Regions from separate parts of the Pseudazoarcus sp. NS36 genome, predicted to be linked through region 1. Evidence: predicted binding sites of a transcription regulator. Region 1 holds the regulator's gene; each other region holds the start of a gene.
The links. Region 1 encodes sigma-54, which starts transcription at its own class of promoters, with help from an activator protein. Its sites were predicted from a motif close to TGGCACGCTTNCTGCTNA; they were not measured.
Positions count from the first base shown of each region.

Region 2: the regulator sigma-54 is predicted to act here: its motif matches at 1,556-1,573, upstream of AC6H0R_RS07235 (TorF family putative porin).
Region 3: the regulator sigma-54 is predicted to act here: its motif matches at 1,265-1,282, upstream of AC6H0R_RS08535 (pilin).

Region 1 covers NZ_BAAKJA010000009.1:71,602-74,876, forward strand. The annotation lists gene AC6H0R_RS14280 (regulatory protein RecX) at 1-305, shown strand, start outside; gene lptB (LPS export ABC transporter ATP-binding protein) at 292-1,014, shown strand; gene AC6H0R_RS14290 (RNA polymerase factor sigma-54) at 1,032-2,474, shown strand; gene hpf (ribosome hibernation-promoting factor, HPF/YfiA family) at 2,501-2,830, shown strand; gene ptsN (PTS IIA-like nitrogen regulatory protein PtsN) at 2,978-3,275, shown strand, end outside.
Region 2 covers NZ_BAAKJA010000004.1:29,003-32,277, forward strand. The annotation lists gene AC6H0R_RS07230 (ammonium transporter) at 1-1,335, shown strand, start outside; gene AC6H0R_RS07235 (TorF family putative porin) at 1,618-2,340, shown strand; gene thrH (bifunctional phosphoserine phosphatase/homoserine phosphotransferase ThrH) at 2,485-3,096, opposite strand; gene AC6H0R_RS07245 (DUF2254 domain-containing protein) at 3,157-3,275, opposite strand, start outside.
Region 3 covers NZ_BAAKJA010000004.1:325,428-328,702, forward strand. The annotation lists gene AC6H0R_RS08530 (fused MFS/spermidine synthase) at 1-1,113, shown strand, start outside; gene AC6H0R_RS08535 (pilin) at 1,328-1,831, shown strand; gene AC6H0R_RS08540 (hypothetical protein) at 1,947-3,275, shown strand, end outside.

The sequences.
Region 1 (3,275 bases):
TGCAGTCAGACCAGCGCTTCGCCGAAATGTGGGTGCGGAGCAAAGCCGGGCGTTTCGGCACGGCACGGCTCAAGATGGAACTGGCACGGCGGGGTGTGGACGCCGATACGGTGGCCGAAGCTCTGACCCACGGCGAGCTGGACGGCGACATGGAGCGCGCTCGCGCAGTATGGGTTGCGAAGTTCGGCAGCGTCGCCGCAGACCGCAGGGAATGGGCGCGTCAGGCGCGGTTCCTGCAGAGCCGCGGATTTTCCAGTGAAGTAATCACAAGGTTGCTCAAAGAGGTTCCGAATGAGTCTTCTTGAAGTGTCGGGGCTGCGCAAAAGCTACAAATCGCGCGAAGTCGTGCGCGATGTCAGCCTGGAAGTCGGGGCTGGCGAAGTCGTCGGCCTGCTGGGCCCGAACGGCGCCGGCAAGACCACCTGCTTCTACATGATCGTCGGCCTGGTGAGCTGTGATGCCGGCAGCATCCGGCTCGACGGCAACGACCTGACACACGACCCGATCCACACCCGCGCGCGCATGGGCATGTCTTACCTGCCGCAGGAAATGAGCGTGTTCCGCCGCCTCAGCGTGGCCGACAACGTACGGGCCGTGCTCGAGTTGCAGGGGCTGGAGCGCGCCGCAATCGACCTTCGGCTGGGCGAGCTGCTCGAAGAGCTCGGCATCTCCCACCTGGCCGACAACATGGCCGTCTCGCTGTCGGGCGGCGAGCGCCGACGCTGCGAGATTGCCCGCGCCTTGGCCACCAGTCCGCGGCTGATCCTGCTCGACGAACCCTTTGCCGGCGTCGACCCAATTGCCGTGCTCGACATCCAGAAAATCATCCGTTACCTCAAGGAACGCGGCATCGGCGTGCTGATCACCGACCACAACGTGCGCGAGACGCTGGGCATCTGCGACCACGCCTACATCCTCAGCGACGGCACGGTGCTCGCGGGCGGCAAGCCCGAAGAGATCATCGACGACGAGCGCGTGCGTCAGGTCTATCTCGGGGAGCATTTCCGGCTGTAAATGCTGCCGGCAGCAAGATGAAGCAATCCCTCCAGCTCAAGCTCTCTCAGTCCCTCACGCTGACACCGCAGTTGCAGCAGTCAATCAAGCTGCTGCAACTGTCGACGATCGAGCTGAATCAGGAGATCGAACGCTTCCTCGCCGACAATCCGCTGCTCGAACGCGAAGACGGCGACGAGACGCCACCGCCTCCGCCGCGCGGCGAAGTCTCCGGCGAAACCACGACCAGCGCCGACACCCCGCAGGAAGCGGCCGAGCGAGACGCCCCCGAAACCGACAGCTCGCCGATGGATTTCGCCGAAGCCTCGGGCGACTGGGGCAGCGGCGGCTCGCGCAGCCGTGACGACGAGGACGACCGCGACTACCAGGACATCCAGGCCGCCTCGATCAGCCTGCGCGACCACCTCAACAGCCAGATCAGCCTGTCGCCGATGAGTGACCGCGACCGCCTGCTGGCACGCTTCATCATCGAGGCGCTGGACGACGACGGTTACCTGCACCAGTCGCTGGAAGAGCTCATCGAAGTCATCCCCGAAGACTTCGAGATCGAACTCGACGACCTGCAGATTGCCTTGAATCAGGTGCAGAGCCTGGAGCCGGCCGGCATCGCGGCGCGCACGCCGTCCGAATGTCTGGCGCTTCAACTGCGCGCGCTGCCGGCCAGCGCAACGCGCGACCTTGCCCTGATCATCGTGCGCGAACACCTCGAATTGCTGGCCGAGCGCAACTTCGTGCGCATCCGCCGCGCCACCGGCTGCAGCGAGGACGCACTGCGCGAGGCGCAGGCACTGATCTGCAGCCTCAACCCGCATCCCGGCCTGCAGTACGGCGCCGACGACACCGGCTACATCGTGCCCGACGTGGTGGTGCGCAAGCTGCGCAACCGATGGGTCGCCAGTCTCAACGGCGAAGCCATGCCGAAACTGCGCGTAAATCAGCTCTACGCCAGCATCCTGCAACAAAACCGCGGATCGGCCGGCGCACTGGCGGGACAGCTGCAGGAAGCGCGCTGGCTGATCAAGAACGTGCAGCAGCGCTTCGACACCATCCTGCGCGTATCGCAGGCAATCGTTGACCAGCAGCGCCAGTTCTTTGAATATGGAGACGTGGCAATGCGGCCGCTGACCCTGCGAGAGATCGCGGACGAGCTCGAACTGCACGAGTCGACCATCTCGCGGGTGACCACGCAGAAGTACATGTCCACGCCACGCGGCGTGTTCGAACTGAAATACTTCTTCGGCAGCCATGTTTCCACGGATACCGGCGGAGCTGCATCGTCGACCGCGATACGCGCCCTGATCCGCCAGCTGGTCGAGGCCGAGGACAAGAAGAAACCCCTCTCCGATTCGCGCATCACGGATCTGCTCGGGCAACAGGGCATCGTCGTTGCCCGCCGTACGATCGCCAAGTACCGCGAATCGCTGAACATTCCACCCGTCAGTCAACGAAAGTCGATCTGACCCCACTCACGACGCGAGGAGCGATCATGAATCTGAACATCACCGGACATCACGTTGAAGTCACCCCGGCCATCCGCGACCACGTCACGGGCAAGATCGATCGCGTCATCCGGCACTTCGACAACGTCACCAGCATCAACGTCATCCTCTCCGTCGAGAAGCTGGTACAGAAGGCCGAGGTCACGCTGCACGTCCGCGGCAAAGACCTTTTCGTCGAAGCCGAGGACGCCGACCTGTACGCCGCCATCGATGCCATGGCCGACAAACTCGACCGTCAGGTCATCAAGCACAAGCAGAAAGTGCAGGATCACGGCCACGATGCACTCAAGCATCAGGCCGCTGCCGAAGAGGAATAATCCCTCGCTGCAGCGCACAATAGTTCCTGTACTTACCGCGGGGAGTGTTTATAATCGCGCCCTTCATCCGGTGCCCGGCGCACTCCCCGCAACCCAGCCCATCCGCGCGCTCCGCATCCTGTGCGGCGACCCGCGGCAAGTCCTGAAATGAGTCTGATCGCCGAACTTCTCCCCACCGAAAACGTCGTCATCGACCTCGAAGCGAGCAGCAAGAAGCGCGTATTCGAACAGGCCGGCCTGTTGTTCGAGAACAACCAGGGCATTGGCCGCAGCGACGTGTTCGACAGCCTGTTTGCGCGCGAACGCCTCGGTTCCACCGGCCTCGGCCAGGGCATCGCGATTCCGCACGGACGTATCAAGGGCCTGAAGAAAGCCGCTGGTGCCTTCATCCGCCTGTCCGAGCCCGTCCAGTTCGACGCTCCGGACAGCCGCCCGGTGGGCATGC
Region 2 (3,275 bases), on a different contig from region 1:
CTCGCGCTTGCCGCGGCCGGCGTCGCCGCCCCCGCGCTGGCCCAGGAGCCGACCATGGCGGACGTGATGACCAACGTCTTCCACCTGCAGTACGCAATGGACACCTTCTACTTCCTGGTGTGCGGCGCGCTGGTGATGTGGATGGCCGCCGGCTTTTCGATGCTCGAAGCCGGTCTGGTGCGCGGCAAGAACACCGCCGAGATCCTGACCAAGAACGTCGCGCTGTTCTCCATCAGCTGCGTCATGTACCTCGTCTGCGGCTACGCCATCATGTACGGCGGCGGCATCTTCCTGTCCGGCATCGAAGGCGGTGAAACGCTGGTCGAGGACGCGCTGGGCGCGATGGTCGAGCAGGCCGACTTCACCGGCGACTCGGTCTATTCCGGCGCTTCGGACTTCTTCTTCCAGGTCGTGTTCGTGGCAACCGCCATGTCCATCGTTTCCGGTGCGGTGGCCGAGCGCATGAAGCTGTGGGCCTTCCTGGCCTTCGCAGTGGTCATGACCGGCTTCATCTACCCGATGGAAGGCGCCTGGACGTGGAACGGCGACGACGTGTTCGGCATGTACAACCTGGGTGACCTCGGCTTCTCCGACTTCGCCGGCTCCGGCATCGTCCACATGGCTGGCGCAGCGGCTGCCCTGGCGGGTGTGATCCTGCTCGGCGCACGTAAGGGCAAGTACGGCCCGAACGGCGAACCGCGCGCGATTCCGGGTGCCAACCTGCCGCTCGCCACGCTCGGCACGCTGATCCTGTGGATGGGCTGGTTCGGCTTCAACGGTGGTTCGGTGCTCAAGCTTGGCGACATCAGCAGTGCCAACGCTGTTGCGATGGTGTTCCTGAACACCAACACGGCCGCTGCCGGTGGCGCGATTGCCGCGATCATCGTGTCCAAGATGATGTTCGGCAAAGCTGACTTGACCATGCTGCTCAACGGCGCACTGGCTGGTCTGGTCACCATCACGGCTGAACCCTCCACCCCGACCCCGCTGCTCGCCACGCTGTTCGGCGCTGCCGGTGGTGTGCTGGTTGTGCTCTCGATCACCACGCTGGACCGCGTCTTCAAGATCGACGATCCGGTCGGTGCGATCTCGGTGCACGGTGTGTGCGGCCTGCTCGGCCTGCTGCTGGTGCCGGTCACCAACGGCGACGTGACCTTCTTCGGTCAAATCGTCGGCGCCCTGACCATCTTCGTGTGGGTCTTCGGTTGCAGCCTGATCGTGTGGGGCGTGCTCAAGGCAGTGATGGGCATCCGCGTCACCGAAGAAGAAGAGTACGAAGGGGTCGACCTCGCCGAGTGCGGCCAGGAAGCCTACCCCGAGTTTGTCAGCAAGTAAGCGCGTAAGCCGCGCGAGTACGGAGGCGCCTGCGGGCGCCTCTTTTTCTTGCACGCGACAGGTCTGAGCGGCACGGAATGAACGTCAATGCACATTATTGGTGCGTTGGTGCCGGCTTCAGCACCGGAAACGTCAGCCCTTTGCGAGCGACGTGTTCAGGCGAAACAGGTTGCTGCTGCAAATAGCCGTTTTTAAAGCTTTTATTACGATTTTTTGAATCTGGCACGCTACCTGCTAGCTAGTCATTGCAGAACGCCCCACCTTTTAACAGGAGAAGTACACATGAAGAAAACTCTCATCGCAGCTGCTGTTCTGGCCGCAACCCCGTTCGTCGGTGCCAACGTCGCCATGGCCGAAGGTGAGCTGCCGATTTCGGCCAACCTCAGCATCGTGTCTGACTACGCCTTCCGCGGTATCAGCCAGACCGATCAGCGTCCGGCCATTCAGGGCGGTCTCGACTGGGAACACGACAGCGGCTTCTACCTCGGCTTCTGGGCCTCTAACGTGTCCTGGCTGAACGACCTGGATCTGGGCACCAACAACAGCCTCGAAACCAACCTGTATGGTGGTTACGCGACCTCGATTGGTCCGATCGGCATCGACGTCGGCCTGCTGCAGTACTACTACCCGGGTGACTACGGCAATGCCTACAAGTCCGCCGGCAATGATGATCCGCACACCCTCGAAGGCTACATCGGCCTGTCCTGGGAGTTCCTGACCTTCACGTACTCGCACTCCTTCACCAACCTGTTCGGTTTCGAAGATTCGAAGAACTCCAAGTACTACAACCTGGCGGCCTCCTACGAAGTCATGGACGGCCTGACGGTGGATGCCCACTACGGCTACTCCAACATCACCGGCCAGGACAACTACAAGGACTGGAAACTGGGCGTGACCAAGTCCTACGGTGGCGTCGATTTCGGTCTGCACTACACCGATACCGACATCAAGGACAATCGCACCGCCGATGGCCGCTTCATCCTGTCGGTCAGCAAGAGCTTCTGATTCACGCAGCACACAGCGCTGTCGGACTGGACCCCTCCTCGCCAGTCCGGCTCTACGGGCACCTTCGGGTGCCCGTTTTTTATGCGCGCTACAAAAGAAAACGGCGGGCATCGCCCGCCGTCCTGAACGCCCGCAACGCCGTGATCAGGCGACGCGCGCGAAAGCCTTGTCGATCTCCGCACGCAGTTCAGCGTAGGTGTTGGTCACCGGATACTGCGGAAACTCGCGGATGACGTTCTCCGGCGGGTGAAACAGGATGCCGCCGTGGGCTTCGCCCAGCATCGCGGTGTCGTTGTAGGAATCCCCGGCTGCGACCACGGTGAAATTCAGCTCCTTGAAGCGACGCACCGCTTCGCGCTTCTGGTCCGGCATGCGCAGGTGGTAGTTCACCAGACGACCCGTGTCGTCGGCTTCCAGGCTGTGGCAGAACAGCGTCGGCCAGCCGAGCTGACGCATCAGCGGGTGTGCGAACTCGTAAAAGGTGTCGGACAGGATCACCACCTGATAGTCCTCGCGCAGTTGGTCGAGGAAGGCGCGCGCGCCGTCCATCGGGCCCATGGAAGCGATGACTTCCTGGATCTGCGGCAGGCCCAGCTCGTGTTCCGCGAGGATGTCGAGGCGGTACTTCATCAGCGTGTCGTAGTTCGGCTCGTCGCGCGTGGTACGGCGCAGCGCCGGGATGCCGGTGCGCTCGGCGAATTCGATCCAGATTTCGGGGACGAGCACGCCTTCGAGGTCGAGACAGACGATTTTCACGGCAAGGCCTTTTGTGGTGGGCAAAAACAGCGCGCGATTGTAGCACCGCGCTGCCGCCGCTCAGTCTCGCACCCTGCCCGCAGGGTGGGGGTGCTCGGCGCCGACCTGTGCGCAGAGCTTCCGCAGGATTTCCTTGTCCTGCTCAAGTGCCAGCGCGGCTTCGGCGTGCGCCAGGGCCA
Region 3 (3,275 bases), on a different contig from region 1:
GAGCCCTCGAACCCTTGGATTAGCGGCGTTGGGGCGCTTTTCTCCCAGGAGTTCTACCGGTTTGTGCCACGCTTCCTCAACGAGGATGGCGTGTTTGTGCAGTGGCTGCAGCTCTATGAGATCGACGACGAGCTGGTCGGCTCGGTGCTGGCAGCGCTGGCCCCAGCCTTTGCCGATTACCATGCTTATTTGGCGAACTCTACGGATCTGTTGATCGTCGCAAGCATGCAGCCGCTTCCCGATGCGCCAGATTTCGAACGCCTGTTCAACGGGGCGCTAGGGGAGGACTTGGTCCGGGTCGGCATTACACATCCGGAGCAGTTGCGCTTTCGTCAGGTCGCGGACGCACGCATGATTCGTGCGTTGGCATCCCTGCACGAAGGCGTGGTTAACAGCGATTACTTTCCAGTGCTGTCCCTCAATGCGCCACGCACGCGGTTTCGTAACGCATCTGCTGAGCGGCTCGTCGCAATGCCTGCAGCCGAACTGCCATTGCTGACGTGGGCGGGCATTTCAGACGCATTGCCCCGCGATATTGATCCTGGTTTCTCTGGGCATTTTCCGCGCGCGGATCATCTGCGCCGCGCGCGCGCGGTGCGTGATTTGATGTTCGATCGTGAAGCGCCGGATGCTGAGCGCTATCCAGCCACGCAGGAGGCGGTGTTCACCTTTAATGCCTTTCTAGACGGGTGCCGGCGCGACTGGACAGAGTACGACGAGCAGTTTTTTATCAATCGGCTCCAGTATCTGGCTGAAATCACCCTTGCGAGGCTGACTCCAGCGGAGCTCAACGAGTTGTTCGTTTCGGCGCCATGGCTGGATTGCGGCCCGTTGCCTGAGCGTGCTGAGGCGGCGTGGCAGTTTGTCGTTGCGGCCGCCTCAAGAGATTTTGACTCGGCCATAACGTTCGGTGAGCACTGGCTCGATCAGCCGGTTGCTGGTTTCGAGGGGTTCTCGGCATTCGTACTGCAATGGCTGGTCTTCGTGCATACGTTGGATGGCAACGAGGTCAAGGCCGAAGCTTTGCTGGGGCGGTATCCGGAGCTGTTGCCAGGCATGCGCTGGCAGATCTTTCTTCCATTGATACAGGCGTGGAGTGGTGTCAATAAGTGACAGTGCAATGCTTTGTTCGGGGGGTGTTGTCATGTGTTGACGGCACTTGTTGAAAGGTCTGTGGTGTATGCTTTCAGCAACCTCACGGATTCAGGGGTTTTCAGTCGTGGAAACGGGGGTAATAATTAGATGGCAGGGGCTGTTTGTTTTTCGGCATTGTTCTTGCTTGTGTAAGCTCAGGCGGAGTTCCGTCATCCAGTCAAGGAGAATTTCAATGAAGAAGATGGTTCAAAAGGGTTTTACCCTGATCGAACTGATGATCGTGGTTGCGATCGTCGGTATTCTGGCTGCTGTTGCGCTGCCGGCATATCAGGACTACACGATCCGTGCTCAAGTGTCTGAAGGTATGAGTCTCGTTGCCGGTGCCAAGAACGGCTACGCTGATTTCATTGCGGCACGTGGTCGTTTGCCCGGTCCGGCTGTTGCTAATTCCTCGATCGGTATTTCCATTCCCGCGAGTATCCAGGGTAACTACGTGACTCAGGTGTCGGCCGTGAACGATGGCCGTATCGACATCACATTCGGTAACCGTGCCAACGCTGCCATTGCTGCTAAGGTCCTCACTTTCCGTGTTGCGGTGGATGCAATGCCGAACCCGACCACCAACGTGGCTTGGGTGTGCGGTAACGCACCCAATCCGAACGCCAAGCAAACCGCGGTCGGCGCCAACAAGACCACCGTTGAAAACAAATACCTGCCGAACGACTGCCGTACTTGATGTCGTTTGCTCGGCTGATGTTTCTGGCCGAACGAGTGTGAGCCGTGCTGCCGAAAGGCGGCACGGTTTTTTTTGAGAATCGCTTCCCCATGCCTTTCGGTCGGGGGCCAAGCATTTGCTGGATCTCGCGGCCTTCTGCGCGGTAAATCAATTGCACCATATGGCAGCCTGTTCACTGATTCGCCTTGTCCTTGTCTGCATTCTGCTGGCAGCGTTTCTTGTATATGTGCCCGGCTTGTCGGGCGGGTTTGTTTTCGACGACTTCCCCAATCTCGTTCATAACGAGCGGCTTGCCGCCGTCGCCGGCTTCGATGTGCAATCCATCTGGCGCGCGATGTGGTCTTCTGAGTCGGGGCCGCTCAGGCGTCCCATGAGCATGTTGAGTTTTGCGCTCAATCAGGCTGTAGCTGGCATGAGCCCGATTGCCTTCAAACTCACCAACATATTCATTCACTTGTTATGCGGCGCACTGGTCTTTGCTCTGGCGCGCATTCTGGCTCGGCGCTTTGATGTCGCGCAGCGTACCGACAAGCTGCCGCATGCCGACCTTGTTGCCCTGCTGGTTGCGGCGTTCTGGTTGCTGCACCCCTTGCAGCTGACGGGTGTGCTCTATGTCGTGCAGCGGATGGCCAGCCTGGCGGCCTTATTTTGTCTGCTCGGGATGGTTCTGTATTCCTTGGGGCGGCAAAGGCAAATCGCCGGGCGGCCTGGCGGGCTCTTGATCTCCAGCGCATATGTGCTCTGTCTGCCGCTAGCAGCCTTCAGCAAGGAGAATGGTGCATTACTGCCGCTGTATCTGCTCTTGATCGAGGTCTTCGTCTTCCGTCTGGCGACAGCTAGCACCGGACAGCGGCAAGGCTTGTTTGGCCTGCATCTGACTTGTGCCATCCTGCCTGCCGTAGTCGGTTTGATGCTGTTGGTTGCGTATCCTGGATGGATACTTGGCTCATACAGCAACCGGGATTTTGATCTGTATGAGCGCGTGCTGACGCAAGCTCGTGCCTTGTGGTTCTACCTTTCCATGCTTGCTTGGCCGGACATCTCGCGAATGGGGGTGTATCACGATGATTTTGCGGTGTCCCGTGCGTTGTGGGAACCACCGGTTACGGCATTGGCGGTGGCCGGGGGCGCACTTTTGCTGCTGTTTGTTCCGTTGACTTGGCGCAGGTGGCCGGTGGTCGGTTTTGGGGTAGCCTTCTTTCTGCTGGCCCATGCTTTGGAGTCCTCTGTCTTTGGTCTTGAAATGGTGCACGAACATCGCAACTATCTTGCGTCTTTTGGGCCATTGTTGATCGTTGCCTGCCTTTTGGCGGGGCTTGCACGGCGTAGTCGTTTGTCCAGAGTGTTATTGGGAGTAGGGGCGGTGGCGCTGTTGGGGCTGCTGGCAGCCGCCACTGCCTTGCGCGCAGCGTACTGGGGAGATGACATGCGTCGCGCGCAGTAT